DNA from 2 places in the Pseudomonas sp. PDM24 genome. Region 1 is predicted to be linked to the other one. Evidence: predicted binding sites of a transcription regulator. Region 1 holds the regulator's gene; the other holds the start of a gene.
The links. The regulator FliA, encoded in region 1, starts transcription of late flagellar genes. The targets are predictions, from matches to a motif close to CTAAAGTTTNNNNNNNNNNNGCCGNTAA.
Positions count from the first base shown of each region.

Region 2: a site for FliA is predicted at 3,757-3,784, ahead of KW837_RS19180 (methyl-accepting chemotaxis protein). Genes of this name have one in related genera too.

Region 1 is NZ_JAHUWR010000001.1:167,059-171,776, forward strand. It holds gene fleN (flagellar synthesis regulator FleN) at 1-806, shown strand, start outside; gene fliA (RNA polymerase sigma factor FliA) at 803-1,543, shown strand; gene KW837_RS00780 (chemotaxis response regulator CheY) at 1,712-2,083, shown strand; gene KW837_RS00785 (protein phosphatase CheZ) at 2,114-2,902, shown strand; gene KW837_RS00790 (chemotaxis protein CheA) at 2,957-4,718, shown strand, end outside.
Region 2 is NZ_JAHUWR010000005.1:457,978-462,695, forward strand. It holds gene secA (preprotein translocase subunit SecA) at 1-1,378, opposite strand, end outside; gene KW837_RS19170 (DUF721 domain-containing protein) at 1,686-2,141, shown strand; gene KW837_RS19175 (helicase HerA-like domain-containing protein) at 2,255-3,742, opposite strand; gene KW837_RS19180 (methyl-accepting chemotaxis protein) at 3,927-4,718, shown strand, end outside.

The DNA.
Region 1 (4,718 bases):
TGATCGCGGTGACCGGCGGCAAAGGTGGCGTCGGGAAGACTAACGTGTCAGTGAACTTGTCCCTGGCTCTAGCTGAGCTCGGCCGGCGCGTCATGCTGCTGGATGCCGATCTGGGACTGGCGAACGTCGACGTCCTGCTGGGACTGACACCCAAACGCACGCTGGCCGACGTGATCGAAGGCCGCTGTGAGCTGCGCGACGTGCTGTTGCAAGGACCCGGCGGCATCCGCATCGTCCCGGCGGCGTCCGGCACCCAGAGCATGGTTCATTTGAGCCCGGCCCAGCATGCCGGCCTGATCCAGGCTTTCAGCGACATCGGCGACAACCTCGACGTATTGGTGATCGACACCGCTGCGGGTATTGGTGACTCGGTAGTCAGTTTCGTTCGCGCAGCGCAAGAAGTCTTGCTGGTGGTGTGCGATGAGCCGACCTCGATTACCGACGCCTACGCGCTGATCAAATTGCTGAATCGCGACTACGGCATGAACCGCTTCCGCGTCCTGGCCAACATGGCGCAGAGCCCGCAGGAAGGCCGCAATCTGTTCGCCAAGTTGACCAAGGTCACGGATCGTTTCCTCGACGTCGCCTTACAGTACGTTGGTGCCGTGCCTTACGACGAAAGCGTGCGCAAGGCCGTGCAGAAGCAGCGTGCTGTCTACGAAGCCTTCCCGCGTTCCAAGTGCGCCCTGGCGTTCAAGGCCATTGCGCAGAAGGTCGATACCTGGCCACTGCCGGCCAACCCGCGTGGGCACCTGGAGTTTTTCGTCGAGCGCCTCGTGCAACAGACCGCAGGACCCGTCCTATGACAGCCAGTGGCTACAACCTCTACAAGAAGTCGGCACGTGACGCGCAGTACGAGCTGATCGAGCGTTACGCGCCACTGGTCAAACGCATTGCCTACCACTTGCTGGCGCGTCTGCCGGCCAGTGTCCAGGTCGAAGACCTGATCCAGGCCGGGATGATCGGCCTGCTTGAAGTATCAACCAAATACGACGCCAGCAAAGGCGCGAGCTTCGAGACGTACGCGGGCATTCGAATCCGCGGCGCGATGCTCGATGAAGTGCGCAAGGGGGACTGGGCGCCACGTTCGGTTCACCGCAATACCCGCATGGTCAGCGACGCAATTCGCTCGATTGAAGCTAAAACCGGCCGTGACGCTAAAGATCACGAAGTTGCGGCCGAACTCCAATTGAGTCTCGACGATTATTACGGGATTTTGAACGACACCCTCGGTAGCCGGTTATTCAGTTTCGACGATCTGTTGCAGGACGGCGAACACGAAGGGCTGCACGAGGATGGCGCCAGTGCTCATCTCGAGCCGTCGCGCGATCTGGAAGATGAACGCTTCCAGGCGGCGCTGGCGGACGCGATTGCCAATTTGCCGGAGCGTGAGCGACTGGTGTTGGCGCTGTACTACGACGAAGAGTTGAATCTCAAGGAAATCGGTGAGGTCCTGGGGGTCAGCGAATCGCGGGTCAGCCAGTTACACAGCCAGTGCGCGGCCCGTTTGCGGGGGCGTTTGGGGGAGTGGCGAGCGCGCTGACAGGCAGTGTGGGGACACTGCGAACGAGGTGGGTACGGCATTTTGCTGCATCGGCCACGGCCCGTTGTAATCCATACAACTGTTGAGTGTTACGCCGAATTGATTGAACGGCGCGTTCAGGTGCTGCGCGCGTTTTAAGACTGCTTGGAGGTCGAATTGGACAAGAATATGAAAATCCTCATCGTTGATGACTTCTCAACGATGCGGCGGATCATAAAAAACCTGTTGCGTGACCTTGGGTTCACCAACACGGTCGAGGCGGATGACGGTATTACCGCGATTCCGGTCCTCAACAGCGGGAGCATCGACTTTCTGGTAACGGACTGGAACATGCCCGGCATGACCGGTATTGATCTGCTGCGCCACGTGCGTGCCGATGAAAAACTCAAACACCTGCCGGTGTTGATGGTCACGGCCGAAGCCAAGCGCGAGCAAATCATCGAAGCCGCTCAGGCGGGCGTGAACGGCTATGTGGTCAAGCCATTCACGGCTCAAGCGTTGAAAGACAAGATTGAAAAGATCTTCGAACGCATCGGTTGATGTGCAAAGCCAGTCCGTCACGGGGGAGCTATGGAGCATAACGAATCTTCACAGGGCGATTTTGAGTCGACCCTGAAAAAACACGCGGTCGAACTGGTCGAAAGCCTTGAAAAAGGCAGGTTCGGCGACGCTGTGCAACTGATCCATGAGCTCAACCAGACCCGTGACCGCGGCCTGTATCAGGAAGTGGGCAAGCTCACTCGCGAGCTGCATAGCGCGATCGTCAATTTCCAGATTGACCCGCACATGCCGCAAGCCGAGGAAGTGTCTCAGATCACGGATGCCACCGAGCGCCTGGGGTATGTGGTCAAGCTGACCGAGGCCGCGGCCAACCGCACCATGGACCTGGTGGAAAACGCCACACCGCTGATCAACAGCCTGAGCGACGAAGCTCAGGCGCTGAGCACGGATTGGGGACGGTTCATGCGTCGCGAAGTCGGGGCCGAAGAGTTCCGCGAACTGGCTCGGCGGGTCGACGGTTTCCTGACCCGCAGCAGTGAAGACAACCGCATCGTGTCGAGCAACCTCAACGACATTCTGCTGGCCCAGGATTACCAGGACCTCACCGGTCAGGTGATCAAGCGCGTGACCCAGTTGGTCACCGAAGTTGAAAGCAACCTGCTCAAGCTCGTGCTCATGGCCAGTCAGGTCGACCGCTTTGCGGGTATCGAACATGACCGTGAAGCGATGCTGGCTGAAAAAGATCCGCAAAAACATCTCTCTCAGGGTGAAGGTCCGCAGATTCATGCCGATAAAAGAGAAGACGTTGTGTCCGGTCAGGACGATGTGGACGATTTGTTATCCAGCCTAGGATTCTAGAGTTTTAGCATTTTAGGTTTTTTAGGTTTTTAGACCTCAGGAGCACCCCCCTTAATGAGCTTCGGCGCCGATGAAGAGATCCTTCAGGATTTCCTGGTTGAGGCCGGCGAGATTCTAGAGCAACTGTCCGAACAACTGGTCGAGCTTGAAAGCCGACCGGATGATGCGGATTTGCTCAATGCAATTTTTCGCGGTTTTCACACTGTAAAAGGGGGCGCCGGCTTCCTCCAGCTCAACGAGTTGGTGGAGTGCTGTCACATCGCCGAGAACGTGTTCGACATCCTGCGCAAGGGTGAACGACGCGTCGACTCGGAACTGATGGACGTGGTTCTCGAGGCACTGGACGCGGTGAACGGCATGTTCAGCGAAGTCCGCGAACGCAGCCCGATCACGGCTGCCACGCCTGAGTTGCTTGCAGCGTTGGCCCGTTTGGCCGAGCCGCAAACCGCCGATGAGTCGGCACCGGTCGCCGAGGTGGTGGAAGAACCTGCCGCTGAAGAATCGGGCGACATCACGGATAACGAATTCGAACAACTGCTGGACTCGCTGAATGCCGTCAAGGCTCAAGCCGAGGCTCCAGCGGCTGCGCCAGTGCCGACCAGCGATGCCTCGGCCAGCGACGAAATCACCGATGCCGAGTTCGAGTCGTTGCTCGATCAATTGCATGGTAAAGGCCAGTTCGCCCCCGATGCAGTGGTCGCGGCGCCCGCCGCACCGGCGGCCCCGAAAGCGCCAGGCGACAGCTCCGACATCACCGACGACGAGTTCGAAGCACTGCTCGACCAGTTGCACGGCAAAGGCAACTTTGCGGTCGATGCATTGGAGTCGGCGATTGCTTCGGCTCCGGCCCCGGCTGCGCCAACCGCTAAAGCGGCCGGCGACGATCTGATCTCCGATCACGAGTTCGAATCACTGCTCGACGAATTGCATGGCAAAGGCAAGTTCACCGAGGTTGGCACTGGCGCAGTGGTTTCTGCTCCTGTCGCCAAGGCGCCAGCACCGGTTGCGAAACCTGTGGCCAAAGCGCCCGAGCCAAAAGCCGAAGCGCCGAAACCGGCCGCCGCTGCTGCACCGGCACCTGCTCGTGCCCCGGCCGCACCGCCACCGGAAAAACCGGCCAGCGAAGCCGAGACCACCGTGCGGGTCGATACCGCGCGTCTCGACGAGATCATGAACATGGTCGGCGAGCTGGTACTGGTGCGTAACCGCCTGGTCCGCCTGGGCCTCAACAGCGGCGACGAAGCCATGTCCAAGGCCGTGTCGAACCTCGACGTGGTCACGGCCGACCTGCAAACCGCGGTCATGAAGACCCGGATGCAGCCGATCAAGAAAGTCTTCGGGCGCTTCCCGCGTCTGGTTCGCGACCTGGCTCGCCAGCTCAAGAAAGAGATCAACCTGGAGCTGGTCGGCGAAGAAACCGACCTCGACAAGAACCTCGTCGAGGCCCTGGCCGACCCGCTGGTCCACTTGGTGCGCAACTCGGTCGACCACGGTATTGAAGAGCCGGCTGAGCGCGAAGCGATGGGCAAGCCTCGCAGCGGCAAGGTGATTCTGTCCGCGGAACAGGAAGGCGACCACATCCTGCTGTCCATCTCCGATGATGGCAAAGGCATGGACGCCGATGTTCTGCGCGGTATCGCCGTGAAGAAAGGCCTGATGGACAAGGATGCGGCGGACCGTCTCAGCGAGACCGATTGCTTCAACCTGATCTTCGCTCCGGGGTTCTCGACCAAGACCGAGATTTCCGACGTCTCCGGGCGCGGCGTGGGCATGGACGTGGTGAAAACCAAGATCGCCCAGCTCAACGGCACCATCA
Region 2 (4,718 bases), on a different contig from region 1:
CGATGGTGGCAGTACCCACCAACACCGGACGGCCCTGAGTCATGCACTCCTTGATGTCGTTGATGATCGCCGCGTATTTCTCTTCGGCGGTCAGGAACACCAGGTCGTTGTAGTCTTTACGCGCCAACGGTTTGTTTGGCGGAATCACCATGACTTGCAGGCCATAGATCTGGTGGAATTCGAACGCTTCGGTGTCTGCGGTACCGGTCATGCCGGACAGCTTGTTGTACAGACGGAAGTAGTTCTGGAACGTGGTCGACGCCAGGGTCTGGCTCTCGGCCTGGATGTTCAGGTGTTCCTTGGCCTCGATGGCCTGGTGCAGGCCTTCGGACAAACGGCGACCCGGCATGGTACGGCCGGTGTGTTCGTCGACCAGTACGACCTGACCGTCCTGCACGATGTATTCGACGTTGCGGTTGAACAGTTTGTGCGCACGCAGGCCAGCATAAACGTGGGTCAGCAGACCGAGGTTATGCGCCGAATACAGGCTCTCGCCTTCAGCCAGCAGGCCGACGCGGGTGAGCATGTCTTCGATGAACTGGTGACCGGCTTCGTTGAGTTCGACCTGACGGGTCTTCTCGTCCACGGTGTAGTGGCCAGCCTTGGTGACTTCGCCTTCGACTTCTTCGACGTGCAATTCCAGCTGCGGGATCAGTTTGTTGATCTCGATGTACAGCTTGGAGCTGTCCTCGGCCTGACCGGAGATGATCAGCGGGGTACGGGCTTCGTCGATGAGGATGGAGTCGACTTCGTCGATCACGGCAAAATTGAGTTCGCGCTGGAATTTTTCTTCCATGCTGAACGCCATGTTGTCGCGCAGGTAATCGAAACCGAATTCGTTGTTGGTGCCGTAGGTGATGTCGGCGGCGTAGGCGGCACGCTTCTCTTCCGGCGGCTGGAATGGGGTCACCACGCCGACCGTCATGCCGAGGAATTCGTAGAGCGGACGCATCCAGTTGGCGTCACGGCGGGCCAGGTAGTCGTTCACCGTCACAACGTGCACGCCCTTGCCGGACAGTGCGTTGAGGTAAACGCCCAGTGTCGCCACCAGGGTCTTGCCTTCACCGGTACGCATTTCCGCGATCATGCCTTCGTGCAAGGTCATGCCGCCGATCAGCTGGACATCGAAGTGGCGCATACCCATGACGCGCTTACCGGCTTCGCGGGCGACCGCAAAGGCTTCTGGCAGCAGCTTGTCGAGGGTTTCCCCTTTGGCGAGGCGGGCCTTGAACTCGTCTGTCTTGGCACGCAATTGATCGTCCGAAAGGGCCACCATTTGCTCTTCGAAGGCATTGACGAGCTGCACCGTCTTGAGCATGCGCTTGACTTCACGCTCGTTCTTGCTTCCAAAAAGTTTCTTTAACAAAGGCGCAAACATATCGGCAGGATCTTCCACACTAAAGGGATGGAGGGCGGCCCCGTGAGTCGCCCGTGCAGCCCTCATGGCCGCATGCGAACGAGTATTCTACCCGGAAACGATGGTGAGGAAAGTGGCGTTATTCCACGATGCATGCACTGCGCTATGACGGGGCTCACTTAAAATAAGGGCATTTTGCTGAACTTCAACCCATCAAGGGCACAAGTTACTTGTTGATTTAATGGGTAAAGCGCTCGCAAAGCAATGGGTCGGGGGCAGCGGGTGCTTTCTGTTACCATGGCCGCTCTGTTACTTCAGGTGTCTGATCATGGCATTTCGCCCTCTCACGGCCAGAGCACCCGCCGTTCTGCTTCGCGAAGCCAAACCGCTGAAAGCCATTTTTGGCCACGCTCAACGCCTGGGTCATTTACAACGTCTGGTGGAAAGTCAGTTGCAGCCAGCTGCCCGCGAGCATTGCCATGTGGCGTCGTGGCGCGAAGGCAGTTTATTGCTGATTGTCACCGACGGCCATTGGGCCACCCGCCTGCGTTATCAACAAAAGCGTCTGCAACGGCAGTTACAGCTGTTCGACGAGTTCGCCAGCCTGACGCGGATTCTGTTCAAGGTTCAACCGCCTACCGTTCAGCAAGGGGCTGCGGGGCATACGATAAATTTGTCGACCGATGCGGCGGCGACCATTCAGGCGACGGCTGACGGGATTACCGACCCGAACCTGCGGGCGGCCCTCGAACGGCTGGCGGCTCACGCCAAACCCAAAACCTGAAATTGACACATACCCCGTAGGAGCGAGGCTTGCCCGCGAAGAGGCCCTTGAGGCCGCCAAAAGCTTCGCGGGCAAGCCTCGCTCCTACGGGGGTTGTGTTCAATCAAAGGTTTTTAGCGGCGTTTGCTGCCACCGAGCAATGAGCCCATCAACCCGCGTACCAATTGTCGGCCCAATTGATTCGCCGCCTGTCGCATCGCTGATTTCAATTCCTGGCCTGCCGCTGTGCCGAGGAATTCCCCGGCCTGCTCGGTGAAACTCGGCTCTTCAGGTGCAGGTTTGCCCGGCACTGCTTCGGGCTCCGGCGCCAGGCCTTTGCGCCCCATCAGCACTTCATAAGCCGATTCGCGATCGACCGGTTTGTCGTAACGCCCCTTGAACGGCGAACCGGCAATCAGCACGGTGCGCTCGGTCTCGGTCAGCGGGCCGATCCGCGATTGTGGCGGTGCAACCAATACACGCTGGACCATCCCGGGTGTGCCCTTGTCCTGCAAGGTGCCGACCAGCGCCTCGCCGATCCCCAACTCGGTCAAGACCGACAAGGCGTCAAATGCCGGGTTCGGCCGAAAACCGTCAGCCACCGCACGCAGGGATTTCTGCTCTTTGGCGGTAAACGCGCGCAAACCGTGCTGAATGCGCAGGCCCAGTTGAGCCAGTACATCATCCGGCAAATCACCTGGCGATTGGGTGACGAAATACACCCCCACGCCTTTCGAGCGAATCAGTCGCACCACTTGTTCCAGACGCTCCTGCAACGCTTTGGGCGTACCGGCGAACAACAAGTGCGCTTCGTCGAAAAACAGCGCCAGCAGCGGTTTCTCGGCATCGCCACGCTCCGGCAGTTGCTCGAACAGTTCGGCCAGCAGCCAAAGCAGGAACGTCGCATAGACCTTCGGCGCTTCGTGCACCAGACGACTGGCATCGAGCAAGTGAATGCGCCCGCGACCATCCACGGCCGGTTGCAACATGTCTTCCAGTTGCAGCGCCGGTTCGCCGAACAACGCTTCAGCGCCTTGCTGTTCCAGCGTTGCCAAACGGCGCAACAGCGCCTGGCTGGAACCGGTGGTCATCAACGCGGCGTCATCCCCCAGCAGTTCGGGGCTGTCGCGCAGGTGATTGAGCAGCGCCTTCAAATCCTTCAAATCCAGCAGCAACAGCCCTTCGCGGTCGGCCACCTTGAATGCGGCATAGAGTGCCGACTGCTGACTGTCGGTCAGCTCCAGCAGACTGCCGAGCAGCAACGGGCCCATTTCGCTCAAGGTTGTACGCAGTGGATGACCGGACTGACCATTAATGTCCCACAGGGTCACCGGATACGCCTGAGGCTTATGGTTCAACCAAGGCATGCCGGCGATCCGCTCGGCGACTTTGCCTTGAGGGTTGCCGGCAGCGCCCAGGCCGCACAGGTCGCCTTTGATGTCCGCCGCGAACACCGCCACGCCGGCATCGCTGAAGGCTTCGGCCAGGCGCTGCAAGGTGACGGTTTTGCCAGTCCCGGTAGCGCCCGCTATCAGGCCGTGACGGTTGGCCAGGCGCATGGCCTGGGCGATGGACTGGCCCGCGAGATCGGCGCCGATAACGAGTTGCGATGAGTCAGGCATTTTGTCACCCATGGTTAATCTTTGATCCTTCATGGCCGATAACAAGCGAGAGACCAGACTGAAAATAGCGTCGGTAATTCCCTAAGGAGAGGTGGAAATATCAGCTTACTTTCAACACTGCCCATTTTGCGCGCCTTTATAAAAGCACGCCCTGGACATTAAGACTTTAGCGGACCCCCAAGCCATGAATAAAAATCTGCGCTTCAGCCATAAAATACTGCTTGCCGCCGCCCTCATCGTTATTGCTGCCTTCGCCTCGTTCACGTTGTACAACGACTATCTGCAGCGTAATGCGATACGCAACGACCTGGACAACTACCTGCAAGAAATGGGCAGTGTAACGGCCAACAATATCCAGACCTGGCTGGCCGGACGCAGCCTGCTGATCGAGAACCTGTCACAAAACGTCGCACTGAACGCCGACACCGACAACGTCTCCAAACTACTCGAACAGAAGGCGGTAACCTCGACCTTCATGGGCGCTTATCTGGGCAACAAGGATGGCACCTTCATCATCCGCCCTGACAGCAAGATGCCCGACGGCTATGACCCTCGCGCCCGGCCTTGGTACAAGAGCGCCCAAAGCACCGGCGGCTCGGCACTGACCGAACCGTACATCGACCTGGCGTCCGGTCAACTGGTCATTTCCATCGTCAACAGTGTGCTCAAGGACGGTCAAAGCATCGGCGTGGTCGGTGGCGACTTGAGCTTGCAGGTGATCGCCGACAGCCTCAACGCGCTGGACTTCGACGGCATGGGTTACGCCTTTCTGATCAGCGCCGATGGCAAGATCCTGGTTCACCCGGACAAATCCCTGGCGATGAAGTCCCTGAGCGAGGCGTACCCGAAAAACACCCCGCGCATCGGCAGCGAACTCAGTGAAATCGACGTCGACGGCAAGACCCGCATCGTCACGTTCACTCCGATCAAAGGCCTGTCCTCGGTCAATTGGTACATCGGCCTGTCGGTGGATAAA